Regions from separate parts of the Kitasatospora sp. NPDC008115 genome, predicted to be linked through region 1. Evidence: predicted binding sites of a transcription regulator. Region 1 holds the regulator's gene; the other holds the start of a gene.
What was found. The regulator HrcA, encoded in region 1, represses chaperone genes, less so after heat shock. The targets are predictions, from matches to a motif close to TTNGCACTCNGNNNNNCNGAGTGCNAA.
Positions count from the first base shown of each region.

Region 1 (14,306 bases):
CACCTCCCCGGCGCCGTGCCAGACCACCCGGGTGCCGTCGGTGGCGGCGTCGCGGGCGTAGAAGCCCTCCGGGGAGGTGCCGTGGCGGCGCAGGTCGGAGCCGTCCGGGAGGCTGGAGTACAGCGCGCCGACGCCCTCGTGGTCGGAGAGGAAGGCGATGCGCTCCCCCACCCACAGCGGCGACTCGATGTTGCCGACCAGCTCCTCGTGGACGCGCTCGAAGCGCTCGGCGCCGATCCACAGCCTTCCGGCCCGCCCGCCCCGGTACCGCTTCCACCAGGCCGGTTCCACGCCGAACGCGGAGACCAGCAGCGCCCGGTCGCCGCCCGGCTCGAAGGCCAGCCCGCCGACCGGCCCGTACGGCAGCCGCACCGGCTCGCCGCCGTCCAGCGGCACGGCGTGCGCCCAGGTGCGGCGCAGCGAGGCCTGCCCGGCGGCGGTGGTGGCGATCGGGCGGCCGTCCGCCGTCCAGCCGCGCAGCTGGGTCTGGGCGTCGCCCCAGTAGGTGAGCCGTCGGGACGGGCCGCCGTCCACCGGCGCGAGGTGCACCTCGGGGGCGCCGTCCCGGGTCGAGGTGAACGCGACGTACCGGCCGTCCGGGGAGAACCGGGGGCGGCGGACCGGGACGTGATCGGCCGTCAGCCGCCAGGCCCGGCCGCCGTCCAGCGGGGCGAGCCACACGTCGTTCTCGGCCACGAAGGTGATCAGGTCACCGTGCAGGTGCGGGTGGCGCAGATAGGCGCCCACGGGAGTGCTCTCGGGTTCGCTCACACCCGTCACCCTAGGCACGGGCCGCCCCGCGCGCCGGGACTTTCCCGACCACGGCCCCCCTGCGGGGGACGCCGCCGGGGAACCGGTGCTACGACCAGCGGCCGGTGCGGCCCAGCAGCAGCGCGCCGGCCGCCACCCCGGCGGTGGAGGTGCGCAGAACCGAGGGGCCGAGCCGGTACGGCTTGGCCCCGTCCGCGGCGAAGGCGGCCAGCTCCTCCGGGGAGACCCCGCCCTCCGGGCCGACCACCAGCACCAGGTCCCCGGTGTCCGGCAGCGCGGCGCCGGCCAGCGGCTCGGCGCCCTCCTCGTGCAGCACGGCCGCGAACGCGGCGCCGATCAGCACCGGGGCCAGCTGCCGGGTGGTCATCACGTCGCGGACCACGGGGAAGCGCAGCCGGCGGGACTGCTTGCCGGCCTCCCGCGCGGTGGCCCGCCACTTGGCGAGCGCCTTGCCGCCGCGCTCGCCCTTCCACTGGGTGATGCAGCGCGAGGCCGCCCAGGGGATCACCACGTCCACGCCGACCTCGGTCATGGTCTCCACGGCCAGCTCGCCCCGGTCGCCCTTGGGCAGCGCCTGGACGACGACGATCCGCGGCCGCGGCTGCGGCTCCTCGCGCACGGCCGCCACCGTCACCTCGATCGCGTCCTTGCCGAGGACCCGCGCGACGGTGCCGTCCACGCCGAGGCCGAGGCCGTCCGTCAGGGTGACCGCCTCGCCCGGCTCCAGCCGCTTCACGGCGGCCGCGTGCCGGCCCTCCGGCCCGTCCAGCAGCACCAGGGCGCCGGGCGCGGCGGCGGCGATCCGCTCGGTGTCGGCGACGAACACGGGCGCGGTCATGCGGGGAACCTCCGGGGTGGGAAGGGGAACGGGAACGCGAAAGGGGTGCCGAGGAAGCCTCGGCACCCCCGCGCGGGACGGCTACCGGCCGTTGAAGGCGTCCTTCAGCCGGGAGAACAGCCCCTGCTGCCCGGGCGCGAACTGGCCGGAGGGCCGCTCCTCGCCGCGCAGCACCGCCAGGCGGCGCAGCAGGTCCTCCTGCTCGGCGTCGAGCTTGGTGGGCGTCTGCACCTCGACATGCACTATCAGGTCGCCCCGGCCGCCGCCGCGCAGGTGGGTGATGCCCCGGCCGTGCAGCGGGATGGACTGGCCGGACTGGGTGCCGGGCCGGATGTCGACCTCCTCCACCCCGTCCAGGGTCTGCAGCGGCACCTGGGTGCCCAGCGAGGCCGCCGTCATCGGGATGGTGACGGTGCAGTGCAGGTCGTCGCCGCGCCGCTGGAACACCGCGTGGGTGGTCTCGGCGATCTCGACGTACAGGTCGCCGGCCGGGCCGCCGCCGGGGCCGACCTCGCCCTCGCCGGCCAGCTGGATCCGGGTGCCGTTGTCGACGCCGGCGGGGATCTTGACGGTCAGGGTGCGGCGGGCGCGGACCCGGCCGTCGCCAGCGCACTCCGGGCACGGGGTCGGCACGACGGTGCCGAAGCCCTGGCACTGCGGGCAGGGGCGGGAGGTCATGACCTGGCCCAGGAAGGACCGGGTGACCTGGGAGACCTCGCCCTTGCCGCGGCACATGTCACAGGTCTGCGCGGAGGTGCCGGGCGCGGCGCCCTCTCCGCTGCAGGTGGTACAGGTGACGGCCGTGTCGACCTGGAGCTCCTTGGTGGTGCCGAACGCGGCCTCCTCCAGGGTGATCTCCAGGCGGATCATGGCGTCCTGGCCGCGCCGGGTCCGCGAGCGCGGGCCGCGCTGGCCGGAGGCGGCGCCGAAGAAGGCGTCCATGATGTCGGAGAAGCCGAAGCCGGCCGCGCCCGCGCCGAAGCCGCCCGCCCCGCCGCCCCCGCCGTTCGGCGAGAGCGGGTCGCCGCCGAGGTCGTAGACCTGGCGCTTCTGCGGGTCGGAGAGCACCTCGTAGGCGGCGTTGATCTCCTTGAACCGCTCCTGCGTCTTCGGGTCCGGGTTGACGTCCGGGTGCAGTTCGCGTGCCAGGCGCCGGAACGCCTTCTTGATCTCGTCCTGCCCCGCATCCCGTCGGACGCCGAGTACCGCGTAGTAGTCCGTGGCCACCAAATGCTCCGCTTGTTCCGCCTGTAAGTGTGCTTGCGACTTCGGGCACCGTCAGGTCCGACGGTGCTCGTTCCTACGACTCGGCCAGGATCTGGCCCACGTACCGTGCCACCGCTCGCACCGCCCCCATTGTGCCCGGATAGTCCATCCGGGTCGGACCGATCACACCCAGTTTGGCCACGCTTTCGTCGCCCGAACCGTAACCGACCGAGACGACCGACGTGGAATTCAGGCCCTCGTAGGCGTTCTCCCGCCCGATCCGGACCGTCATCCCGGCGTCCGCGGTCTCACCCAGGAGGCGGAGCAGGACGACCTGCTCCTCCAGTGCCTCCAGCACCGGCTGGATGGTCAGCGGGAAGTCGTGGCCGAAGCGGGTCAGGTTGGCCGTGCCGGCCAGCATGATCCGCTCCTCGCTCTGCTCGGCGAGCGTCTCGAAGAGCGTCGCCAGCACCGTCGAGACGGTCGGCCGGTCGGCTGCCTCGAACAGCGCGGGCAGTTCCTCCAGCAGCCCCGGGACGTCCGGGAGCCGCTGGCCCGCGGCCCGCACGTTGACCCGGGCCCGCAGGTCCGCCAGCAGGGTTTCGCCGACGGTGCCCGGGCAGTCCACCAGCCGCTGCTCGACCCGGCCGGTGTTGGTGATCAGGACCAGCATCACCTTCGCCGGGGCCAGCGCGACCAGCTCGATGTGCCGCACCGTGGAGCGGCTCAGCGAGGGGTACTGCACCACCGCGACCTGGCGGGTCAGCTGGGCCAGCAGCCGCACCGTACGGGCGACCACGTCGTCGAGGTCCACCGCGCCGTCCAGGAAGTGCCGGATCGCCCGCCGCTCGGGCGCGCTCATCGGCTTGACCTCGGCCAGCTTGTCGACGAACAGCCGGTAGCCCTTGTCGGTGGGGATGCGCCCGGCGCTGGTGTGCGGCTGGTGGATGTAGCCGTCCTCCTCCAGCGCCGCCATGTCGTTGCGGACGGTGGCCGGGGAGACCCCGAGGTTGTGGCGGTCGACCAGGGCCTTGGAGCCGACCGGCTCCTCCGTCCCCACGTAGTCCTGGACGATCGCGCGAAGCACCGCGAGCTTGCGGTCGTCGAGCTGACGGACCTCACCGGCCATGGGGCACGCACCTCCGTCTTCACGCGTTGTCCGTTGTGACACGCCGTTGTGGCATGTGTCCGCATTCGAGCTGTCCGGGCCGGCCCCGCAGGGCCCCGGTCTTGGCACTCTGAACACCCGAGTGCCAGAACCGTACCTGCCAGTGTAAGGCCCGGGTCCGACGGCAGGAACGGCCCGGCCGGGGTGATCCTGCCCGCAGTTCGCGGCACGCGGGTGATGCCGCGGGCCCGCCCGGGTGGCAGCATCGGAAGCGGACGGCGAACGGAGGAACAGCGATGTCGACCCCGGGCCAGCACACCCGCTTCGCCCCCGACCGCGGCCTGACCGGCCGGATGGTGGGGACGATGTTCCTGATCGGACTGCTGTACGTCGGCTTCACCGGGCTGCTGATCGCCCTGCTGCGCGGCGCCTGGCCGATCATCGTCCTGATCTCCGGCGGCCTGTTCGTCGCCCAGTTCTGGTTCAGCGACAGGATCACCGAGCGGGCCATGGGCGCCCACCGGGTCACCCCGGAGCAGTACCCGCAGCTGCACGGCGCCGTCGACCGGCTCTGCGCGCTCGCCGACATGCCCAAACCCCGGGTCGCCGTCGCCGACAACGACATGCCGAACGCCTTCGCCACCGGCCGCAACCCCCGGAACGCGGTGGTCTGCGTCACCACCGGGCTGCTGCGCCGGCTGGAGCCGGAGGAGCTGGAGGGCGTGCTCGCGCACGAGCTGTCGCACGTCGCCCACCGGGACGTCGCCGTGATGACGGTGGCCGGCTTCCTCGGCGTGCTGGCCGGCGCGATGACCCGGATCGCCATGTACGGCGGCTTCATGGGCGGCGGGCGCAACAGCAACGACTCCAACGCCGCGATCGCCGCGCTGGTGATCCCGCTGGTGTCGATCGCCGTCTACGCGATCAGCTTCCTGCTGACCCGGCTGCTCTCCCGCTACCGGGAGCTGGCCGCCGACCGGGCCGCCGCCCAGCTCACCGGCCGGCCCAGCGCGCTCGCCTCCGCCCTCACCAAGGTGACCGGCCAGATCGCCGCCATCCCGACCAAGGACCTGCGCCGGGCGCAGGCCTACAACGCCTTCTACTTCGCCCCCGCGCTGAGCGCCCGCGAGGCCGCGGCCCAGCTGTTCTCCACCCACCCGAGCCTGGAGCAGCGGCTGGCGCAGCTCGCGAAGATCTCCGCCCGGCTCGGCCGCTGACGCCCCCTGCCACCTGCCACCTGCCACCCGCACCGTCACCCGTCGCCACCGGAAGGACCGCCGTGGGAATCCTGGACGCGCTGTTCGGCCGCAGCAAGCCCGTCAGACCCGACCTCGACCAGTTGTTCGGGGTGCCGTCCGCCGCGCTGACCCTGGAGGCCGGCGCGGGCCTGCGGCCCACCGGGCTCGGCTCGGTCTGCTTCGCCCCGGTCGAGGGCGGGGCCTTCGACGAGGTCGAGCGGCAGGTCCGGGCGCTGCTGGACGCCGACACCGGGCGCGGCGGCGTCCCCGTCGAGGCGTCCACGGACTCCTACGGCTACTCCTGGCTGCTCGCCCGGCACGCCCCCGGGGAGCTGCCGGACCTCGTCAACGACCTGCACGCGGTCAACAGCGAGCTGGAGGCGAACGGCTTCGGGCCGCAGCTGCTCTGCTCGCTGGTCGGCTTCCGGGACGCCGAGGGGCGCCGCCCGCTGGCCCTGGTCTACCTGTACAAGCGCGGCACCTTCTACCCGTTCGCGCCGCTGCCGGGCGGCGGGGAGAAGCGCGACAGCCCGCTGGAGCTCCAGGTCAACGCGATGCTCGGCAACGACCTGCGGCTGGAGAAGGACCTCACCCGCTGGTTCCCGGTCTGGGGCGCGCCGGGGCTGTGAAAATCCGGTGGCCCCGGCCGCCCGGGCCGCCTAGGGTCCGGCCATGATCAACTGGACCGGGATCGAGACCGCCGAACCCCCCCCCCCGAACTGCTCGCCGCCGTCAGCGCCGCGATGCGCTCCCCCGACCCCGAGACCCGCGACACCCACGCCTACGAGCAGCTGTGCCGCTGGGTGCCCCGGCTCACCCCCGAACAGCGCCTGGCCCTCGGCGACGAGATGGCCGAGCGGCTGTCCGACCCCGAGATCCAGGCCCGCACCTTCGCCCCGCTGGTCCTGGCCGAACTCGTCGACGCCGGCGCGTACCGCCCCGCCTGGCTGGACGCCTTCGCCCACTGGTACCCCGCCGAGACCGACCTGCGCGGCTGGGACCCCGGGCTCGGCTGGCTGCACGCCGTCGCGCACGGCGCCGACCTGCTGGGCGCCCTCGGCCGCAGCCCGCTGGTCGCCGACCCGGCGCCCCTGCTGGACCTGGCCCCGGCCCGGCTGCTCGCCCCCACCGACCACGTCCTGGACGCCATGGAGGACGACCGCCTCGGCCGCGCCATCGGCCAGGTCCTCACCCGCCCGGAGCTGACCGAGCGGCAGGCGCTGGCCTGGCTCGACCCGATCGCCGCCACCGGCCGCCGCAAGCCCGGCGTCGTCCCCGCGACCGTCTCCAACACCCTGCGCACCCTGCGGGTGGTGTACCTGCTCGCCGACCGCGGGGTGCGCCCGGTCCCGGGCGCCGAGCCGGTGGCGCTGCGCCACACCGACGCCCTGCGCGGGCGACTCGCCGAGGTCCTGGCGATCAACACCTCGTACTACCTCGGCTGACGCCTCGTAGACTGCGTGGAATGCGCAGCCGCCAGTACGGACCCGACCTGACCCCGCCGTGGAAGAAGCAGGCCCCCGCGCCGGAGGTGCCCGCCGAGCGGGACCTGGTGGTCGAGGAGGCGGCGACCGGCTTCTGCGGGGCGGTGGTGCGCTGCGAGAAGACCGCCGAGGGCCTCACCGTCACCCTGGAGGACCGGTTCGGCAGGCACCGGGTCTTCCCGATGGTGCCGCGCGGCTTCCTGCTGGAGGGCCGGACGGTCACCCTGGTCCGGCCCGCCGGCCCCGCGCCCGCCCGCACCCCGGGACGCACCGCCTCCGGCTCGGTCGCCGTCCCCGGCGCCCGCGCCCGGGTGGCCCGTGAGTCGCGGATCTACGTCGAGGGCCGGCACGACGCCGAGCTGGTGGAGCGGGTCTGGGGCGACGACCTGCGGATCGAGGGCGTGGTCGTGGAGTACCTGGAGGGCGTCGACGACCTGCCCGCGATCGTCGCCGACTTCGCCCCCGGCCAGGGCCGCCGCCTCGGCGTCCTGGTCGACCACCTGCTCCCGGGCACCAAGGAGCACCGCATCGCCGCCCGGGTCACCGGCCCGCACGTGCTGGTCGTCGGCCACCCCTACATCGACGTCTGGCAGGCCGTGAAGCCCTCCTCGGTGGGCATCCCCGCCTGGCCCGCCGTCCCCCGCGGCGAGGACTTCAAGCTCGGCACCTGCCGCCGCCTCGGCTGGCCCGAGGACACCCCCGCCGCCTGGAAGCGCATCCTGTCCAAGGTCGACTCCTACAAGGACCTGGAACCCGACCTGCTGGGCCGCGTCGAGGAGCTGATCGACTTCGTCACCCTCACGGGTCAGGAATAGGTCCGGAACTCCGAGGTGTCGAGAACAACGCCCAGCAGGTCCAACGGGACCGGTTCGCCGAACTTGGTGGTCCGCTCGGCCACATAGTCCGGCGCTCCCGAGGCGCCGACCGGGGTGGGCTCGGTCAGCAGGACGCAGAGGCCCTTGATCGGATCGACGATCAGATAGGCCGGAACGGCGCCCTCCGCGTAGAGCTCCCGTTTGGTCCGGTAGTCGCGCAGCACGCTGGTCTTCGACACGACCTCGACGACCAGCGCCACGGCCGGCGCGGGAACCAGCCGCCCGGGCCCCTCGGCAGCCCCCCGCTCAAGCACCACCAGGTCCGGCTGCGGCTCGCTGGCATCGGCGGGGAACGCCACGTCCTGCGTCTGGAGCCGGTGCCAGCGCGCCCGCGGAATCTGGTCGACGATCGACTCGACGATGAGGTTGTGAGCCAGGTCCGGCCCCGCCATCATCACGATTTCCCCCCTGATGAGCTCGGCCTTGAAGCCTTCCGGGACCTCCAGGTTTTCGAAGATCCCAGTCATCCGGTCATCGATGGCGGTCATTTTCGCGCTCCCTCCGACGGCTGACACCACGTTAACGACACTCAGTCCACCAGGTCACGCACCACCGCGTCGGCCAGCAGGCGGCCCTGGAGGGTGAGGGCGGCGCGGCCGTGCTCGTAGGGGGCGGGGGCGAGGAGGCCGTCGGCGAGGGCGCGGGCGGCGGCCTCGCGGCCGGCGGCGGTGAGGAGGCCGAGCGGGATGCCCTCGGCGAGGCGCAGTTCCAGCAGGACGCGCTCGACCCGGCGGTCCTCGGCGGTGAGGCGTTCGCGGCCCTGGGCGGGGGTGCGGTGCTCGGCGAGGGCGCGGGCGTAGGCGGCCGGGTGCTTGGCGTTCCACCAGCGCACGCCGCCGACGTGGCTGTGCGCGCCGGGGCCGGCACCCCACCAGTCGCCGCCGGTCCAGTACAGCTCGTTGTGGCGGCAGCGGCCCTCGGGGGTGGTGGACCAGTTGGAGACCTCGTACCAGGAGTAGCCGGCGGCGCTCAGCGCCTCCTCGGCGATCAGGTAGCGGTCGGCGTGCACGTCGTCGTCGATCATCGGCAGTTCGCCGCGCCCGACCCGGGCGGCCAGCCGGGTGCCCTCCTCGACGATCAGCGAGTAGGCGGAGACGTGGTCGGGGCCGGCGCCGATCGCCGCGTCCAGGGAGGCCCGCCAGTCGTCGTCGGACTCACCGGGGGTGCCGTAGATGAGGTCGAGGTTGACGTGCTCGAAACCGGCCGCGCGGGCCTCGGCGACGCAGGCCTCGGGGCGGCCGGGGGTGTGGTGGCGGTCGAGCAGCTTCAGCACGTGCGGGCGGGCGGACTGCATGCCGAAGGAGATCCGGTTGTAGCCTCCCTCGCGCAGTTCCGCCAGGTACGCGGGGCCGACGGACTCCGGGTTGGCCTCGGTGGTCACCTCGGCGCCGTCGGCGAGCCCGAACTCGTCGCGGATCGCGGCGAGCATCCGCACCAGGTCGCGGGCCGGCAGCAGGGTCGGGGTGCCGCCGCCCAGGAAGACGGTGCGCACCGGCGGCGCGTCCGCGCCGAGGACCCGGCGGGCGAGCCGGACCTCGGCGACCACGTTGTCCGCGTACGTCTCCTGGGACGCCACGGTGCCCGAGGAGCGCAGCTCGGTGGCGGTGTAGGTGTTGAAGTCGCAGTAGCCGCAGCGGCTCGCGCAGTAGGGCACGTGCAGGTAGAAGCCGAACGGCCGCGAGCCCAGGCCGTCGAGGGCGTGCGCGGGCAGGGAACCGTCGGACGGCACCGGTTCGCCGTCGGGAAGTGCGGAGGGCATGACCCCATTGTCCCGTACGGCCGGGGTGGTCCCCCCGGCCGTACGGGACGGGCGGGCCGGTCAGGCCTCGTTGGCGCCCGCGTACATCGCGGTGACCGCCTCCGCGTAGGTCCGCTCCACCACCGGGCGCTTGATCTTCAGGCTCGGGGTGAGCTCGCCGTGCTCGACGTCCAGGTCGCGCGGCAGCAGGTGGAACTTCTTGATCGTCTGCCAGCGCTGGAGCCGGCCGTTGAGCCGCCGCACGAAGCCGTCGATCAGCTCACGGGTGCGCGGGTCGGCGACCACCTCGGCGTAGGACTTGCCGGCCAGGCCGTTCTCGGCGGCCCAGGGCATGATCACCGCCTCGTCCAGGCCGATCAGCGCGGTGCAGTAGTTGCGGCCGTTGCCGATCACCAGGATGTTGCTGACGAACGGGCAGGCCGCCTTGAACCTGCCCTCCACCTCGCTCGGCGCGACGTACTTGCCGCCGGAGGTCTTGAACAGGTCCTTCTTGCGGTCGGTGATCCGCAGGAAGCCGTCCGGGGTCAGCTCGCCGATGTCCTCGGTGTGGAACCAGCCGTCCGCCTCCAGCACCTCGGCGGTCTTCTCCGGCAGGTTGTGGTAGCCGCGCATCACGCCCGGGCCGCGCAGCAGGATCTCGCCGTCCTCGGCGATCCGCACCTCGGTGCCCGGCAGCGGACGTCCCACCGTGCCCACCCGGATGTCCTCGGCCCGGTTGACGCTGGAGCCGGCGCTGGTCTCGGACAGCCCGTAGCCCTCCAGGATCGGCACCCCGGCGCCGACGAAGAAGTAGCCGATCTCCGGGGCCAGCGCGGCACTGCCGGACACCGCCCCGCGCAGCCGCCCGCCGAAGGCCGCCCGGATCTTGGCGTACACCAGCTTGTCGGCGAGCGCGTGCTTCATCCGCAGCACCGCCGGGGCGCTGTCCACCCCGGTCGCCACCCGGTTGTCCTGGACCGTGCGGGCGTAGTCGCGGGCGGTGCGCGCCGCCCACAGGAAGATCTTGTACTTGGCGCCGCCCTCCGCCCTGGCCTTGCCGGCGATGCCGTTGTAGACCTTCTCGAAGATCCGCGGCGCCGAGGCCATGATGGTGGGCCGGATCACCGGCAGGTTGTGGATGATCCGCTCCACCCGGCCGTCCAGCGCCATCACGTGCCCGGTCGCGATCTGCCCCGAGATCAGCGTCTTGCCGAACACGTGCGACAGCGGCAGCCACATGAACTGCACGTCGTCGGCGGCCAGCAGCCCGCTGGCCTCCTGCGCCCGCCCCTCGTAGGCCCAGCAGTCGTGCACCAGGCGCACGCCCTTGGGGCGGCCGGTGGTGCCGGAGGTGTAGATGAGGGTGGCCAGCTGCTCCTTGCCGAGCGCGGCGATCGCCTTCTCCACGGCGTCCGGGTGCGCGGCCAGGTGCTCGGCGCCCAGCCGCTCCAGCTCGGCGAGGGTGATCACCTTCAGCCGGCCAGCCGGCGGGGGCCCGTCCGGCGCGTCGAAGAGGATCACGGTCCCGAGGCCGGGCAGCCGGTCCAGCTCGGCGACCACCTTCTCCAGCTGGGCGGCGTTCTCGGCGAACAGCGCCCGGGAGCCGGAGTCGGAGAGGATGAACGCCGTCTCGTCGGCGTTGGTGCTCGGGTAGACGGCCGTGGTGGCCGCGCCCGCGCACATGTTGCCGAGGTCGGCGAGGATCCACTCCAGCCGGGTGGAGGAGGCCAGCGCCACCCGGTCCTCGGCCTCGATGCCCAGCGACAGCAGACCGGCCGCCACCGCGTACACCCGGGCCGCGGTCTGCGCCCAGGTCAGCGAACGCCACTGCTCGGCGCCGGGCGTGCTGTCCGCCGCGTGCTCGTCCACCGGGACGGGGTGGCGGTAGGCCTCACCGCCGGGGGTCAGCGCGACCCGCTCCTGGAACAGGTGGGCGACGGAGGCGGGGCGCCCGGCCACGATGTCGGTACGGCCGGAGTCGATCAGGGACTGCGCGGAACTCAACGAGGACCTCCGGGGGCGGGTGGCCGTCTGAATGATGTGACGTCCGTGGGGGCGGCCGCCGGCCCCCTGGCAACCGGACTCGGTACCGGTGAGTAACAAGAGGGCTGCCAGCAGCCTAGGGGGAAACCGGTCATTCCGTAAGAGGGCGGGCCGAGCCGGCACCCTCCCGCGCCGCCGGTGCACGGCACAACCGCGGCCCCCGGAACGTTCGGCAAAGGGCTGGACAAAGATCCGGCTCGCTTGCCCGGAATCTCCTGTACCGGCCTCCCGAACCATGAGAATTGGGATGCCAAAGCCGCCGCCGACGACAAGAGTGAGCCAGTGCTGATCAGACTGCTCAGGGCGTACCTGCGCCCCTACACCCGACCGATCACCCTGCTGGTGCTCCTCCAGCTGGTGTCCACCCTCGGGCTGCTCTACCTGCCCACGCTCAACGCCGACATCATCGACAGCGGAGTCATCAAGGGGGACACCGGCTACATCCTGCGCGTGGGCGCGGTGATGATCGGCGTCACCCTCCTGCAGACCCTCTGCTCGATCAGCGCCGTCTACTACGGCGCGCGCACCGCCATGGCCGTCGGCCGCGACGTCCGGGCCGCCGTCTTCGACCGCGTCCAGGGCTTCTCCGCCCGCGAAATCGGCCAGTTCGGCGCCCCCTCCCTGATCACCCGCACCACCAACGACGTCCAGCAGGTCCAGATGCTGGTCCTGATGTCCTTCACGCTGATGGTCGCCGCGCCCATCATGTGCGTCGGCGGCATCATCATGGCCCTCAACCAGGACGTGCCGCTCTCCGGGCTGCTGCTCGCCGTCGTCCCCACCCTCGGCGTCGTCGTCACCGTCCTGGTCCGCCAGTTGCGCCCGCGCTTTCGCAGCATGCAGGAGCGGATCGACACCGTGAACCGGGTGCTGCGCGAGCAGATCACCGGCATCCGGGTCATCCGCGCCTTCGTCAAGGACGACCACGAGCAGAACCGGTTCGCCGACGCCAACGAGGACCTCACCGGCGTCTCGCTCCAGGTCGGCAAACTGATGGCCTACCTGTTCCCCGGCGTCATGCTCGTCGTCAACGTCTCCAGCGTCGCCGTCCTGTGGTTCGGCGCCTACCGGATCAACAGCGGCGACATGGAGATCGGTGCCCTCACCGCCTTCCTCTCCTACCTGCTGCAGATCCTGATGAGCGTCATGATGGCCACCTTCATGTTCATGATGGTGCCGCGCGCCGAGGTCTGCGCCGAACGCATCCAGGAAGTGCTCGACACCCGCTCCAGCGTCGTGCCGCCCGCCGCCCCCGTCGGCAAGGTGCTGCGCCGCGGCCACCTCGAACTGCGCGACGTCGACTTCCGCTACCCCGGCGCCGAGGCGAGCGTGCTGCGCGGCATCGGCATCACCGCCCGGCCCGGCGAGACCACCGCCGTCATCGGCTCCACCGGCAGCGGCAAGTCCACCCTGCTCGGCCTCGTCCCCCGGCTCTTCGACGCCACCTCCGGCCAGGTCCTGCTCGGCGGCGTCGACGTCCGCGAACTCGAACCCACCACGCTGTCCGACAGCGTCGGACTCGTCCCGCAGAAGCCCTACCTGTTCTCCGGCACCGTCGCCAGCAACCTGCGCTACGGCCGGCCCGACGCCACCGACGAGGAACTCTGGCACGCCCTGGAGATCGCCCAGGCCAGGGAGTTCGTCGAACAGCTCCCCGAAGGCCTGGACGCGCCCATCTCCCAGGGCGGCGGCAACGTCTCCGGCGGCCAGCGCCAGCGCCTGGCCATCGCCCGCACCCTGGTGCGCCGGCCCGACGTCTACCTCTTCGACGACTCCTTCTCCGCGCTCGACTACGCCACCGACGCCAGGCTGCGCAAGGCGCTCGCCCGCGAGACCTCCGACGCCACCGTGGTGATCGTCGCCCAGCGCGTCTCCACCATCCGCGACGCCGACCGGATCATCGTCCTGGACGAGGGCGCCGTCGTCGGCAGCGGCACCCACGGCGAGCTCATGGCCGGCAATCCGACGTACCGGGAGATCGTGCTCTCCCAGCTCACCGAGCAGGAGGCGGCGTGACCAGCCCCGACAAGTCCGCGCCCGGCCCCGGCAAGCCCGGAGTCGACCTCGGCAAGCCCGGCCCCGACCTCGACAAGGCCGCGCCCGACCTCGGCGAGGCACCCGGCGGACGCCCGGGCGCACCCGGCGGACCCGGCGCGGGCGGCGACTCCCAGGCCGCCGCCGCCCGCCGCGGCCCCGCCGGACCCGGCCGCTTCATGGGCGGCCAGGGCGCCGAGAAGTCCATGGACTTCAAGGGCTCCGGCAAGCGGCTGCTGAAACTCCTCCGCCCCGAACGCGCCCTCATCGCCGGCGTGCTCGCCCTCGGCACCCTCAGCATCGGCGCCGCCATCATCGGCCCCAAGATCCTCGGCCACGCCACCGACCTGATCTTCGCCGGCGTCATCAGCGGCCGCTTCCCCGCCGACGCCTCCAAGCAGCAGATCATCGACTCCATGCGCGCCCGCGGCGACACCGACCTCGCCAACCTGGTCTCCTCCGTCGACTTCACCCCCGGCCAGGGCATGGACTTCGGCGCCATCGGCGACGTCCTGCTCTGGGTCCTCGCCATCTACGTCGCCTCCGCCGTCTTCGGCGTCGTCCAGGGCCGCCTCGCCGCCCGCGCCATCCAGCGCGCCGGCTACCGGCTGCGCCAGGACGCCGAGGCCAAACTCGCCCGGCTGCCGCTCAGCTACTTCGACAAGCAGCCCCGCGGCGAGGTCCTCAGCCGGGTCACCAACGACATCGACAACATCAGCCAGACCATGCAGCAGACCATGGGCCAGGTGGTCAACTCGCTGCTCACCGTCGTCGGCGTGCTCGCCATGATGTTCTGGATCTCCTGGCTGCTCGCCCTCATCGCGCTGATCGCCGTCCCGCTGTCCGTCGTCGTCGCCACCCGCGTCGGCAAGCGCGCCCAGCCGCAGTTCGTCCAGCAGTGGAAGTCCACCGGGCAGCTCAACGCGCACATCGAGGAGATGTACACCGGCCACACCCTGGTCAAGGTCTTC
Region 1 is NZ_JBIBHU010000020.1:9,676-23,981, reverse strand. It holds gene ACFZBX_RS24070 (S41 family peptidase) at 1-771, opposite strand, end outside; gene ACFZBX_RS24065 (16S rRNA (uracil(1498)-N(3))-methyltransferase) at 860-1,609, opposite strand; gene dnaJ (molecular chaperone DnaJ) at 1,691-2,836, opposite strand; gene hrcA (heat-inducible transcriptional repressor HrcA) at 2,910-3,944, opposite strand; gene htpX (zinc metalloprotease HtpX) at 4,220-5,140, shown strand; gene ACFZBX_RS24045 (hypothetical protein) at 5,203-5,790, shown strand; gene ACFZBX_RS24040 (DUF2785 domain-containing protein) at 5,905-6,606, shown strand; gene ACFZBX_RS24035 (DUF3097 domain-containing protein) at 6,627-7,460, shown strand; gene ACFZBX_RS24030 (Uma2 family endonuclease) at 7,451-8,008, opposite strand; gene hemW (radical SAM family heme chaperone HemW) at 8,050-9,279, opposite strand; gene ACFZBX_RS24020 (AMP-dependent synthetase/ligase) at 9,340-11,262, opposite strand; gene ACFZBX_RS24015 (ABC transporter ATP-binding protein) at 11,584-13,317, shown strand; gene ACFZBX_RS24010 (ABC transporter ATP-binding protein) at 13,515-14,306, shown strand, end outside.

Region 2 (14,306 bases), on a different contig from region 1:
CCCGCCTCGACCAGGGCCTGGGCGCGGTCGAAGGCCTCGGCGCTGGCGCCGACGGCGGCACCGACCAGCAGCCGGCCCTCGGAGTCCTTGGCCGCGTTCGGGTACTGCTCGGCCTTGACGAAGTCCTTGACGGTGATGAGGCCCTTGATCCGGCCGTCGTCGTCGACCAGCGGCAGCTTCTCGATCTTGTGGCGGCGGAGCAGCGCCATGGCGTCGACGCCGGAGATGCCGACCTTGCCGGTGATCAGCGGCATCGGGGTCATGATCTCGCGGACCTGGCGGGTGCGGTCCGTCTCGAAGGCCATGTCGCGGTTGGTGACGATGCCGAGCAGCTTGCCGCTCTCGTCGGCGATCGGCACACCGGAGATCCGGAACTTGGCGCAGAGCGCGTCGGCCTCGGCGAGGGTGGTCTCCGGGCCGACCGTGATCGGGTCGGTGACCATGCCGGACTCGGAGCGCTTGACCAGGTCGACCTGGTTGGCCTGGTCCTCGACCGAGAGGTTGCGGTGCAGGACGCCGACGCCGCCCTGACGGGCCATCGCGATCGCCATCCGCGACTCGGTGACCTTGTCCATCGCCGCGGAGAGCAGCGGAATGTTGACGCGCACGTTGCGGGAGACCCGCGAGGAGGTGTCGACCTGGTTCGGCAGCACCTCGGACGCCCCCGGCAGCAGCAGGACGTCGTCGTACGTGAGTCCGAGCATCGCGAACTTCTCGGGTACGCCTGCGGCGTTGTAAGACATTTCGGGGGTACCTTCCGTGGCCGGCTCGATCAGCTCGCGCCCTGGGGGTGGGGGCGCTGTCATCAGCTCACTCGCTCGGACCGCCGAAAGCCCGGTGGCCGTTGGAGGATCCTCCAGGGGAAACCCGTGCGCACCTTCGAAACTTTGGCGACCCGCCCAGGCGCCGATACCCCATGGTACTGGCACCGCGAACGCGCTCTCGTGTGCCCTTGACAACAAAGGCCGGCCGTGAGCCATTCCGCTCGCCGGGGCCTGCCCTAGGAGGACTCCTCGGCGAGCGCCCGCAGCCGGCTCAGCGCGCGGTGCTGGGCGACCCGGACGGCCCCCGGCGACATCCCGAGCACCTCCCCGGTCTCCTCCGCCGAGAGCCCGGCGGCCACCCGCAGCAGCACCAGTTCGCGCTGCCGGGCCGGCAGGTTGGAGAGCAGCTCCTTCGCCCAGGCCGCGTCGCTGCTGAGCAGCGCCCGCTCCTCCGGGCCGAGCGCGTCGTCCGGCACCTCCGGCAGGTCGTCCTGCGGGATCACCGTCGAACCGGGCCCGCGCATCGCGGCCCGCTGCAGATCGGCGATCTTGTGCGCGGCGATCCCGTAGACGAAGGCCTCGAAGGGGCGCCCCTGGTCCTTGTACCGGGGCAGCGCGCAGAGCACCGCGACGCAGACCTCCTGCGCGATGTCGTCCACGTGGTGCCGGGCGCCGCCGGGCAGCCGGACGAGGCGGCCGCGGCAGTAGCGCAGGGCCAGCGGGTGGACGTGGGCGAGCAGCGCGTCGATCGCCGGCCCCTCGCCGCGGACGGCGGCCGCGACCAGTGCGGCGAGCGCGCCGGGCCCGTCGGCCGGATCCGCGTACGCCGGGTCGGGCCCGGGCGCGGAGGGCTCGGCCTCCACCGGGTCCGCCTCACCGGGAGCCCCGGCCACGTCGTCACGCATCGGTCCATGGTGCCTGGTCGCGCGGGAAAACGCGGCACCGCGTCCGGAGTTGTGCACCGGAACGTTATGCGGTGCCGCACCGGTCCGCACCACCGGCCACTCCTGCACCGTCCCGCCTCCCGCCCCACCGCCCGGGGTGGTCCCGTCCGCGGCGCCGTCCGCCGAGTCTCCTGCGGCTGCGTGGTTCGCCGCAGTTCCTGTCCGCTGGTCCCCGAGGTGCTCCACTCCTCCATGGTGCAACCTCGGGACCGTAACGTCACACGCCCCCGCGCGGACAATCGCGCGGAGCGTGCCGGAACCGGCGGCGCCGGCGGCGGTCAGCGGACCAGGCCCCAGCGGAAGCCCAGCGCCACCGCGTGCGCGCGGTCCGAGGCGCCGAGCTTCTTGAACAGGCGCCGGGCATGGGTCTTGACGGTGTCCTCGGAGAGGAACAGCTCACGACCGATCTCGGCGTTGCTGCGGCCGTGGCTCATGCCTTCGAGCACCTGGATCTCACGCGCCGTCAAGGTCGGCGCCGCGCCCATGTCGGGGCTGCGCAGCCGGCGGGGGGCGAGCCGCCAGGTCGGGTCGGCGAGCGCCTGGGTGACGGTGGCCCGCAGTTCGGCGCGCGAGGCGTCCTTGTGCAGGTACCCGCGGGCGCCCGCGGCGACCGCGAGGGCGACACCGTCGAGGTCCTCGGCGACGGTGAGCATGATGATCCGGGCACCCGGGTCGGCGGACAGCAGCCGCCGGACCGTCTCCACCCCGCCGAGGCCGGGCATCCGGACGTCCATCAGGACGAGATCGGATCGGTCGGCCACCCAGCGGCGGAGGACCTCCTCCCCGTTCGTCGCGGTGGTGACCCGGTCGACACCGGGTACGGTCGCGACCGCGCGGCGAAGCGCCTCGCGGGCGAGCGGGGAATCGTCGCAAACGAGAACGGAAGTCATGACCGTCGTCCTCCGCAGCTGATCCGCGTCACGTTGAGCCTCCTGGCTGGTACGAACCTCTCCGACACGGCCGATCGGCGACAGACTCCGTGCTGATCGCCTGAGATTCCCCGCGATCGTTCCCGACGTCCGGCGTCCGCTAACCGCCTCCGCACTTCCAACGACCATCACTCGAATGAGTTACGGCCTTCGGAGTCACCTCCACCACTGTACGTGGCCGACCCGTTACCGATCAGCCGCATCGCGGTGCACACGCCGCACTTTTGCGCAGCTCGCGCGCGGTCGGCGTACAACCCGCACACCCGCGCGGCTCCGCACGCGCCCGTCGGCCACCCGAATGCCACATCCGCGCCCGGCGGTCACCGGCCCGGCGGCCACGCCCACTTTGCCCGTTTTTCGAGCTTTTGTATGGTCATTGACTGTTGTGCCACTCTGTGGGTGACTTGTCCATGGAGTTGCCGTAAGTCATATTTCCAGGTGTCCACACCGCGCCGGACGCCCGCTGCGCCACCGCCGACGCAATCCGTCGGCGAGGCCCGCGGTCGACGACCTCTGAAGGGAATGAGCCATGGCAGATTTCTCCCGACTCCCCGGCCCCAACGCGGACCTCTGGGACTGGCAGCTCTCCGCGGCCTGCCGTGGCGTGGACAGCTCGCTCTTCTTCCACCCCGAGGGCGAGCGGGGTGCGGCCCGCAGTTCGCGCGAGGCGAGCGCCAAGGAGGTCTGCATGCGCTGCCCGGTACGCACCGAGTGCGCCGCGCACGCACTGGCCGTCCGCGAGCCGTACGGCGTCTGGGGAGGCCTGACCGAGGACGAACGCGAGGAGATGATGGGCCGTTCGCGCCACCGCCTGGTGGAGGTGCCGCTCGCCGCGCCGGGCGTGGTCCAGCAGTAGGACACCGGCTTCGCCCCACCGGGGAGAAACGTTTCTTCCCGGGGTGAGGCGCGCCCGGAGCCCGGCCGGGAGCCCGCGCCACCGCGGGCCCGGCGCGCCGACGGGTCAGCGCCCGGCCGCCGCCCCCGCCAGCCGCTCCAGCATCAGCGCCACCGCCGGCACCTCGGCGAGGTCCGGCAGGGTCAGCGCGACCACCTGCCGCACCGCCGGCGCTCCCGAGACGGCGTGCACCGCCACCGGCGCCACCCCGTCGGGGCGCACCGACTCCAGCGCCAGCCCGGGCAGCACCGCCACCCCGAGGCCGGCGGCCACCAGCCCGACCACCGCCGGGTAGTCGTCGGTCGCGAAGTCGATCCGCGGCTCGAAGCCGGCGCCCGCGCACAGCTCCACCAGGTGACCCCGGCACTGCGGGCAGCCGGCGATCCACTGCTCCCCCGCCAGCTCGGCCAGTTCCACCGGCCCGCCGCGCCCGGCCAGCCGGTGTCCCGCGGGCAGCAGCCCGACGAGCGGGTCGTCCAGCAACGGGGTGACCACCAGATCGGACCAGTCGGCTCCCGCGCTCAGCTGCTGGGCCTCCAGATTGGCCTCGGCGCGCGCCTCCCGGGGCATGCCGTGCGCGGGCGCGGGCGCCGGCGCGAGGGCGGATCCGGGGGCCTGCGGGTAGCGGAAGGCGAGCGCGACCTCGCACTCGCCGCCGCGCAGCATCGCCAGCGACTCCGGCGGCTCCGCCTCGACCAGCGACACGCGCACCCCCGGATGGCTGTCCCGCAGCCGGGCGACCGCCGGTGGCACCAGGGTGGAACTGGCGGTCGGGAAGGACACCAGCCGGACCCGTCCGGCCCGCAGCCCGGCGATCGCCGCGACCTCCTCCTCCGCGGCGGAGAGCCCGGCGAGGATCCCGGTGGCATGCTTGAGCAGGACCTTCCCGGCCTCGCTCAGCTGCATCCCGCGGCCCGAACGGACCACCAGCGGGGTGTCCACGGACTTCTCCAGCGCCTTCATCTGCTGGCTGATGGCGGGCTGGGTGCAGCCCAGCTCGCGGGCGGCCGCGGAGAAGGAGCCGGTGCGGGCGACGGCACGCAGGACGCGCAGGTGGCGGGCCTCGATCATGCCCCCAAGATATAAGGGATTCTTTGCAACACGCAAAATTCAACTGATAGTTGAAGAGTGGAACACGCCGCAGGCCCGGCCCGCCACCCCTCGCGGGGCGCGGACCGGGCCTGCGGTCAGTGGCTGCGGCCTCAGTGCGAGTGGCCGTGACCGCCGTGCGAGTGGCCGTGACCGTTGTCGGCCTCCTCCTCCTTCTTCTCCACCACGAGGGTCTCGGTGGTGAGCAGCAGGGAGGCGATCGAGGCGGCGTTCTCCAGGGCGGAGCGGGTGACCTTGACCGGGTCGATGACGCCGGCCTTCACCAGGTCGCCGTACTCGCCGGTGGCGGCGTTGTAGCCCTGGCCCTGCTCCAGATCGGCGACCTTGGAGGTGATGACGTAGCCCTCCAGGCCGGCGTTCTGGGCGATCCAGCGCAGCGGCTCGTGCAGCGCCTTGCGGACGACCGCGACACCGGTGGCCTCGTCGCCGGACAGGCCGAGGCCGTCGTTCAGCACCTTGGCGGCGTGGACCAGGGAGGCGCCACCACCGGCGACGATGCCCTCCTCGACCGCGGCGCGGGTCGCCGAGATGGCGTCCTCCAGGCGGTGCTTGCGCTCCTTGAGCTCCACCTCGGTGGCGGCACCGACGCGGATGACGCAGACGCCGCCGGCCAGCTTGGCCAGGCGCTCCTGCAGCTTCTCGCGGTCCCAGTCCGAGTCGGTGTTGGCGATCTCGCCCTTGATCTGGGCGACGCGGCCGGCCACGGCCTCGGACTCGCCGGCACCGTCGACGACGATCGTGTCGTCCTTGGTGACGGTCACGCGGCGGGCCGAGCCCAGCACGTCCAGACCGGCCTGGTCGAGCTTGAGGCCGACCTCCTCGGAGATCACGGTGCCGCCGGTCAGGACGGCCAGGTCGCCGAGGATCGCCTTGCGGCGGTCGCCGAAGCCCGGGGCCTTGACGGCCACCGCGTTGAAGGTGCCGCGGATCTTGTTCACCACGAGGGTGGACAGCGCCTCGCCGTCGACGTCCTCGGCGATGATCAGCAGCGGGCGGGAGGTGCCGCCCTGGAGGATCTTCTCCAGCAGCGGCAGCAGCTCCTGGATGGAGGAGATCTTGCCCTGGTTGATCAGGATGTACGGGTCCTCGAGGACCGCCTCCTGACGCTCCGCGTCGGTGACGAAGTACGGCGACAGGTAGCCCTTGTCGAACTGCATGCCCTCGGTGAAGTCCAGCTCCACACCGAAGGTGTTCGACTCCTCGACGGTGATGACACCGTCCTTGCCGACCTTGTCGATCGCCTCGGCGATCAGCTCGCCGACCTGGGCGTCCTGGGCGGACAGCGTGGCGACGGCGGCGACGTCGTCCTTGCCCTCGATCTCGCGGGCGACCGACAGCAGGTGCTCGGAGACGGCGGCGACGGCCTTGTCGATGCCCTTCTTCAGGGCGGCCGGGCCGGCGCCGGCGGCGACGTTGCGCAGACCCTCGTTGACCAGGGCCTGGGCCAGCACGGTGGCGGTGGTGGTGCCGTCACCCGCGACGTCGTTGGTCTTGGTGGCGACCTCCTTGACGAGCTGCGCGCCAAGGTTCTCGTACGGGTCGTCGAGCTCGACCTCACGGGCGATGGTGACACCGTCGTTGGTGATGGTCGGGGCGCCGAACTTCTTGTCGATGACGACGTTGCGGCCCTTGGGGCCGATGGTCACCTTGACGGTGTCGGCCAGCTTGTTGACACCGCGCTCCAGCGAGCGGCGGGCGTCCTCGTCGAACTGCAGGGTCTTCGCCATGTTCCCTATTCCCTCGGGGGTGCGGCCGTCGCGGCGGCCGCTCGACTACGTGAACCAACAGCCACGCCCCGGTCCCCTGTCACTAGGGACACGGATCCGGGGCGTGGCAGGACGCTTTACTTCTCGATGATGGCGAGAACGTCGCGGGCGGAGAGCACCAGGTACTCCTCGCCCTGGTACTTCACCTCGGTGCCGCCGTACTTCGAGTACAGGACGATGTCACCCACGGCGACGTCGAGCGGCAGACGCTGGCCGTCCTCGAAGCGGCCCGGGCCGACGGCCAGGACGACGCCCTCCTGGGGCTTCTCCTTGGCGGTGTCCGGGATAACCAGGCCGGAGGCCGTGGTGGTCTCGGCGTCGAGCGGCTGGACCACAATGCGGTCCTCGAGCGGCTTGATGGCAACCTTGCTGCTGGTGGTCACGTCCGAGCTCCCCTTCGGAGATTACGGGGTTTTCTAACGGGTAGGGGCGAACTCGCGCATCTGCCGTCGCGGGGGTCAGACACGCATTCTCGCGTTAGCACTCCCCCGGTGGGGAGTGCTAGGACGACCATAGGCCGCGGTTAGCACTCAGTCAACCAGAGTGCCAACGACGCGCCCGGCGGACCCGTGTTGCGGATGAGTAGCCGTACTCATGTGCGAGGGCGAGCGCGGACCGCAGACTCGGTCCATGACCGAGACCACCGCGCACGCCGTCCCGTCGCGCCACCGCGACCTGCTGCTCGCCCTCGTCACCCTGCCCCTGGTCGGCGGTGTCACCGCCCTGATGGGCTTCGCCGCCTTCGCCGTGCTGCTGGGGATGGCCATGAGCGACGCCTCCGAGCCGCTCATGCTGCTCGCCTCACTGGGCCTCGTCCTTCCACTGGCGCCGGCCGTCGTCGTCGCCCGGCTCACCTGGCGGGCCGGCCGGCGGCTGACGCCCCTCGCCGCGCTGCTCGCCCCGTTCACCGCGCTCCTCTGGTTCCAGCTGCCGGTCTGACGGTCCGGGCGGCGAGAATGGGCCCGTGGAGAACGACGACCTGCGGCCCCTGCTGACCGACCGGGGCCAGGCCCTGCTCGCCGAACTGCGCGACTTCGCGCCCGGGGAGGAGCTGGCATTGGCCACCCGGCTGCGCAAGGAGCACCCCGCCGAACTGGTGTCGGCCGCCTTCGGGCAGGCCCGGCTGCGGCAGCGGGCCCGGGCCAAGTTCGGCGCCGACGCCGACCTCATGTACTTCACGCCCAACGGCGTCGAGCAGTCCACCCGGCGCGAGGTCGCCGAGTGGCGGGCCCGCCGGTTCGCGGACCTCGGGGTGAAGCGGCTGGCCGACCTCTGCTGCGGGATCGGCGGGGACGTGCTGGCGCTGGCCCGGGCCGGCGTCGAGGTGCTCGCCGTCGACAAGGACCCGGCCGCCTGCGCCGCCACCGCCGCCAACGCGGCCGCCCTGGGCCTGGCCGACCGGGTCGAGGTGCGCTGCGCGGACGTCGCCGACGTGGACGTCACCGGCTTCGACGCGGTCTTCACCGACCCGGCCCGGCGCACCTCGCGCGGCCGGGTCTTCGACCCCGAGGCGTACGCGCCGCCGCTCTCCTGGGCGATCGAGGCCGGCCGGCGCACCCCGGTCGGCGCGCTGAAGGTGGCCCCCGGCATCCCGCACGAGGCGGTGCCCGCCGACGCCGAGGCCGAGTGGGTCTCCGACCACGGCGACGTCAAGGAGGCGGTGCTCTGGTTCGGCACCCGGGCCGAGCGCCCGCACCGCGCCACCCTGCTGCCGCAGCGGGCCAGCCTCACCGGCGGCGACCTGCCCGACCCGCCGGCCGGGCCGGTCGGCCGCTACCTGTACGAGCCGGACGGCGCGGTGATCCGCGCCCACCTGGTCGCCGAGGTGGCGCAGCGGGTGAACGGGCGGCTGATCGACCCGAAGATCGCCTACGTCACCTCGGACGAGCTGGTCGACACGCCCTACGCACACGGCTTCGAGCTGACCGACGTGCTGCCGTTCCACATCAAGCGGCTCAAGGCGCTGCTGCGCGAGCGGGGCGTCGGCACGGTGGTGATCAAGAAGCGCGGGATGGCGATCACCCCGGAGGAGCTGCGCCGCCAGCTGAAGCCGGCCGGCCCGAACACCGTCACGGTGATCCTCAGCCGCACCGACCACGGCCCGCTGATGATGCTCGGCCGGCCGGTGACCGGCCCGGCCGCGGCCGTTCAGGCGGCCGGCGCCTCGATGTAGTCCTCCAGCCGGGCCACCGCGAAGCCCTGCTCCTGGATCCTGGCCAGCAGCTCGCCGAACATCTGCGTCATCGTCTCGCCCTTGAGGTCCTTCGGGCCCCGGAAGTGGGCGAGCACGATGTCGCCGGGCCGCAGCTTCCGGTCCGCCGCCTGGTACTGCATGTCGTGGATCTGCATCGACTCGCGCCACAGCACGATCGCCCCCGGCCCGCACTGCCGCACCACGGCGTTGAGCGCCGGCGTGTGGGCGCCGTCGCCGTACGGCGGGCGGAACAGCAGCGGCGGGGTGCCGTACTGCCGGGTGAGCGCGTCCTGGGCGTCGCAGACCTCGGCCTTCTGCTTCTCCGGGGCCGCCCTGCTCAGCTGGGCGTGGCCCGAGGTGTGGTTGTGGACGTGGTTGCCGAGCGCCTGGAGCCGCTTGAAGTAGCCGTAGTCGTCCTTGACGATGTCGCGGGTCAGGAACATCGAGACCGGCACCTTGAGGTCGGTCAGCATCTCGACGAACGCCGGGTCCTTCTCGGCGCCGTCGTCGATGGTGAGGAAGACCACCTTGTCGTCGGTCCTCACCTCGCTGAACACCGGGACCGGTCCGGTCCGCCGGAGCTTCACCGGCTTGTCGGCGGGCGCGGGGGGCGCCGGCGGCAGCGGTGTGAGGTTCCACTTGGCCCAGGCGGCGGCGTCGCCGGCGGCCGGGGCGGGGGGCGCGCTCGGCGGCGGGGTGGGCGCGCCCTGCGGCCGCGACGGGGCGGCGGACCGGGCCGGGTCGGCGGTGCCGCCCGGTGCCGTCAGGGCGGCGGAGGCGGCGCCGCTGTCACCCCCGCCCGCGCACCCGGTGGCGGTGGCCAGCAGGACCGCCGCCCCCACCGCGTACGCCGTCGTCCTGCTCCACCCGTAGCTGTTCACCGCGCCGTGCTCCCCGTTCCGTCCAGCGATCGCGCTGGTTAGCACGGTAACGGTCGGGCGTTCGGTTCCCGGTCGGGCGTGCGAACGACTACGGCGGGCTACTCCACGTGCTCGCTGGTGAAGGACCAGCGGTGCACCGGACGGCCCAGCAGGTCGGCGGGCGGATCGGCGACCGGCACCGGCTCGCCGGACCACCAGGTGATCAGCAGCACCCTCTCGCCGGGGGCGGCGAACAGCTCGGCGCGCAGCAGTCCGGGGCGGCCGCGCAGCGCGGGCAGCGCGGTCTCCCTGGCCCAGGCGGAGAGCTCGGCGCCCCGCCCGTCGGCGGCCCGGGCCTCCCACATCGCGGCGGTGGTGGTCACGCCTGCCCGCCCAGCGCCAGGTAGGCCTGCCCGTGGAAGTCGGTGTGCGGGACGTGGACCTCGGTGACGGGCAGCGAGGAGTCCGCCGACAGGTCGAGGGAGGACGGCGCGCGGTCGCGCCAGACCATCTCGGAGCCGAGCGCGGCGACCATCGCGCCGTTGTCGGTGCACAGGCCGGGGCGCGGCACCCGCAGCCGGATGCCGGCCTTGTCGCAGCGCTGCTGAGCCATCTCGCGCAGCCGCGAGTTGGCCGCGACGCCGCCGCCGATCATCAGGTGGTCGACGCCGTTGTCCTTGCAGGCCTTGACCGCCTTGCGGGTCAGCACATCGGTGACCGCCTCCTGGAAGGACGCCGCGACGTCGGCGACCGGCACGTCCTCGCCGGCCCGGCGCCTGGCCTCCACCCAGCGGGCGACGGCGGTCTTCAGGCCGGAGAAGGAGAAGTCGTACTCCGGGTCCTTGGGGCCGGTCAGGCCGCGCGGGAAGGCGATCGCCTTCCGGTCGCCCTCGCGGGCGGTGCGGTCCACCACCGGGCCGCCGGGGAAGCCGAGCCCGAGCACCCGGGCCACCTTGTCGAAGGCCTCGCCGGCCGCGTCGTCGATGGTCGCGCCGAGCGGGCGCACGTCGCTGGTGATGTCCTCGCTGAGCAGCAGCGAGGAGTGCCCGCCGGAGACCAGCAGGGCCATCGTCGGGGAGGGCAGCCGGCCGTGCTCCAGCTGGTCCACGCAGATGTGCGAGGCGAGGTGGTTGACACCGTACAGCGGCTTGTCCAGGGCCCACGCGTACGCCTTGGCGGCGCTCACGCCGACCAGCAGCGCCCCGGCCAGGCCGGGGCCCGCGGTGACCGCGATGCCGTCCAGGTCGCTCGCCTTGACGCCCGCGGTGTCCAGGGCGCGCTCGATGGTGGGGACCATCGCCTCCAGGTGCGCCCGGCTGGCGATCTCGGGAACGACGCCGCCGAACCGGGCGTGGTCGTTGACGCTGGAGGCCACCGCGTCGGCGAGCAGCGTGGTGCCGCGCACGATGCCGACGCCGGTCTCGTCGCAGGAGGTCTCGATGCCGAGAACGAGCGGTTCGTCAGCCATGGGGGGTGTCCTTCTTCACGTCCGGTCGCGGGTCGTCCGCGGGTTCGTCGAGGTCTTCGGGGGCGGCACCGTCGACGGCGGCGGCCGCGGGGTCGAGGCGCATCACCAGCGCGTCGATGTTGGCGGGCTGGTAGTAGCCGCGCCGGATGCCGACCGGCTCGAACCCGAAGCGCTCGTAGAGCCGCTGGGCGCGGAGGTTGTCCACCCGCACCTCCAGCAGCAGGTCCGCGCAGCCGCGCCGGGCGGCCTCCCGGACCAGGTCGGCGAGCAGCGCCGCGCCGAGCCCGGCGCCCTGGTGGCGGCCGTTCACCGCGATGGTCTGCACATCGCCCTCGCCGGCCACCGCCATCAGCCCGGCGTAGCCGACGACCGTGCCGTCCGGGGTGACGGCGACGGTGTAGTGGCGGGTGCCGCCGGGGCGGGCGTCGGCCAGCTCGGACCAGAACATGCCGGCCGACCAGGCGTCCTCGGGGAACAGCTCCAGCTCCAGCGCCAGCACCGGAGCGATGTCCCACCAGCGCATCGGGCGCAGCGTGGCGGCGGGGACGGCGGTGCGCACGGCCCCGTCGGTGCTCGGGCCGGTCACGCCGGGAGCACCGCCTTGTAGCCGGCCGGCACCTGGGCGTCCGGGCGGCGCAGGTAGAGCGGGGCGTTGGGCAGCAGGGCCCGGCCGGCGGCCAGTTCGGCGGCGGCGAAGCCGGCGAGCGCGCCGGCCGAGACGTGCTCGGGGCCGTGCGCGCCGGGGAAGGCGTCCGGGTAGAGCAGCGCACCGGCGCCGACCGAGCGCGCCGGCGGCGTCAGCTCGCCCGGGCGGTCCACCGAAGGACCCTCGGTGCGGCGGCCCTCGGCGTCGTACGCGGCCCAGTAGACCTCCTTGCGGCGCGCGTCCGTGGCCACCGTGAACGGCTCGCCGGCCAGGCCCTCGGCGCGGGCCCGGTGGGCGATCGCGTCCAGGGTGCAGACGCCGTGCACCGGCAGGCCCAGGGCGTGGCCCAGCGCGGCGGCGGTCACCAGGCCGACCCGCAGGCCGGTGTACGGGCCCGGGCCGACGCCCACGGCGATGTCGGTCAGCCGGTGCTTGTCCACACCGGCCGCCCGCAGCACCTGGTCGATCGCGGGCAGCAGCAGTTCGCCGTGGCGCCTGGCGTCGACCTGGTCGGTCTCGGCGAGGACGGCCGTGCCGTCGTGGACGGCGGCGGTGACGGCGGGGGTAGCGGTGTCGAACGCGAGCAGCAGCACGGGTCAAGGTTAGACCGGTCGGGCGGTGGCCCGTCGTGGCCCGTGCCCGGGGCGGGTGTGCGCCGCCCGATCGAAAACCGGTCCCACGGCGGAACACACGTCCGACGCGATGCGGACCGGACGGGCGAACCTGGCACGATGGGGCCGACGGTTTTGGGACGGCGGTGGGAGCACACGTGGCGAAGATGGGTCCTGGAGTGGTGGTCACGGGGCTGACCCTGGGGGCCCTGGCGGTGGTGAGCCTGCTGGCGTTCCAGGCCAACGGCGCGCAGGACCGCGCGGTCGCCGCCGATCCCGGCGCGAGCACCTCCGCCTCGGCCAGCGGGCCGGCCGCCTCGGCCACCCCGACCACCACGCCCACGCCGACCGTCCCGCCGCTGCCCACCGCGGGCACCGGCACCGGGCTGCGGGTCGTCTACTCCGTCAGCACGCACTACGTCTGGCTGATCGACCCGAAGAAGACCCCGCAGGTGGTGGCCGCCTTCCCGGTCGCCCCGGGCACGGTCGAGCCGGCTCCCGGCAGCTACCCCGTGTACAGCCGCACCCAGTCCGGCACCGGCACCGACGGCAAGCAGATCGAGCACGTGGTGCGGTTCGCCCAGCAGAACGGCGTGGTGTTCGGCTTCAGCGCGGCCGTCGACGGCGCCACCGGCACGCCGGGCGCCGCGCCGACGACGTCCGCGTCGAGGACGCCGTCCGCGATCGGGGGCGGCGGCGACGCCAAGGCCAAGACCGGCGGCATCCGCAGCAGCCGGGCCGACGGCCAACTGCTCTGGGACTTCGCGCCGAAGGACACCAAGGTGGTCGTGATCGCCTGACCCGCAGGCGTCCGGGGGCTCCTGGTTACGCGGCGCGGCGGGTGTCGTGCGCGCCGCCGTCCACCGGCGGCTCCTCGGGCCGGGCGTTCCCGGCCGGGCGGCGCCCGGGCGGGGTGGAGACCGCCTCCGCCGCCGCACAGGCGGCCAGCAGGGCCCGCATCGGCTCCCCCGCGGCACTGCGGTCGGGCCCCTCGGCCCCGGTCCCGCGCGGTTCGCGCTCCGGGGCGGGCGTGGTGCTCGGCATGGCGCCTCCCTAGTTAGGCAGACCTAACCTCAAAACCCATCCCACCACGCCCGGGACCCCGACCGCAACACCTTCCCGACAGCCTGTCGGCAAACCGTGACCCGGTCGGCGGCGGCCGGCTCCGTCAGGCCAGCACCGACAGGTCGACGCCGTCCCAGCGGGGGCCGATCCCGGTCAGGCTCACCTGGCGCGGGTCCAGGTCGCCGCCCGCCGCCTCGGCGCCGACGGCCCGCTCGATCCGGACCTCAAGACGGTCCTCCGAGAGCCGCTCGACCTTGCCCTCGCCCCACTCGACCACCACCACCGACTCGGGCAGCGAGACGTCCAGGTCGAGGTCCTCCATCTCGTCGAGGTCCCCGCCCAGCCGGTACGCGTCGACGTGCACCAGCGCCGGACCGCCGACCAGCGACGGGTGCACCCGGGCGATCACGAAGGTCGGCGAGGTGACCGCGCCGCGCACCTGGAGCCCCTCGCCGAGGCCCCGGGTCAGCGTGGTCTTCCCCGCGCCCAGCTCGCCGGAGAGCAGCACCAGGTCACCCGGTCGCAGCAGCGCGGCCAGCTCCCGGCCGAGCCGGCCCATCCGGTCGGGGGTGGCGGCGGTCAGAGTGGCGTGCGAGCCCATGCGCGAATCAAGCCCTTCGGTCCGTACGGCGGCGCACCGGCCCTCGGGCGCCCCCGCTACCGTGCCACATCCCCGTCCCCGGCCCGCACCCGATCCCGGGCCCGGGCCCGCCGGCCGGCTACGTCCGCTCGACGGCCGGGGGCGCCGGGGGCGGGGCGGCGCCGCGGAAGCGGGCGGCGTGCTCGAAGAGGGTGGCCAGGTGGCCGTCGACCACGTCGGGGCGCTCCAGCATCACCAGGTGCCCGGCGTCCTCGACCAGGACCAGCTCGGCGCCCGGCAGCTGTTCGGCCATCACCTCGCCGTGACCGGGCGGGGTCAGCAGGTCCTTGGTGCCGGTCAGCACCAGGACCGGGATGCCGCGCAGGGCGGCGAGGGCCGCGGTCTTCTCGTGCGCCGAGAACACCGGGTAGAACTCGGCCACCACGTCGATCGGGGTGGCGTCCAGCATCTGTT
Region 2 is NZ_JBIBHU010000007.1:134,493-148,798, reverse strand. It holds gene guaB (IMP dehydrogenase) at 1-743, opposite strand, end outside; gene shbA (RNA polymerase sigma factor ShbA) at 1,001-1,669, opposite strand; gene ACFZBX_RS11910 (response regulator transcription factor) at 1,987-2,598, opposite strand; gene ACFZBX_RS11905 (WhiB family transcriptional regulator) at 3,167-3,493, shown strand; gene ACFZBX_RS11900 (LysR substrate-binding domain-containing protein) at 3,599-4,603, opposite strand; gene groL (chaperonin GroEL) at 4,735-6,369, opposite strand; gene groES (co-chaperone GroES) at 6,486-6,791, opposite strand; gene ACFZBX_RS11885 (hypothetical protein) at 7,039-7,347, shown strand; gene ACFZBX_RS11880 (methyltransferase domain-containing protein) at 7,373-8,581, shown strand; gene ACFZBX_RS11875 (polysaccharide deacetylase family protein) at 8,557-9,483, opposite strand; gene ACFZBX_RS11870 (hypothetical protein) at 9,582-9,845, opposite strand; gene tsaD (tRNA (adenosine(37)-N6)-threonylcarbamoyltransferase complex transferase subunit TsaD) at 9,842-10,930, opposite strand; gene rimI (ribosomal protein S18-alanine N-acetyltransferase) at 10,923-11,453, opposite strand; gene tsaB (tRNA (adenosine(37)-N6)-threonylcarbamoyltransferase complex dimerization subunit type 1 TsaB) at 11,513-12,169, opposite strand; gene ACFZBX_RS11850 (hypothetical protein) at 12,355-12,987, shown strand; gene ACFZBX_RS11845 (hypothetical protein) at 13,013-13,231, opposite strand; gene tsaE (tRNA (adenosine(37)-N6)-threonylcarbamoyltransferase complex ATPase subunit type 1 TsaE) at 13,356-13,853, opposite strand; gene ACFZBX_RS11835 (alpha/beta fold hydrolase) at 13,972-14,306, opposite strand, start outside.
Region 2: groES (co-chaperone GroES) is a predicted target of HrcA. The motif match lies at 6,932-6,958, and genes of this name have one in related genera.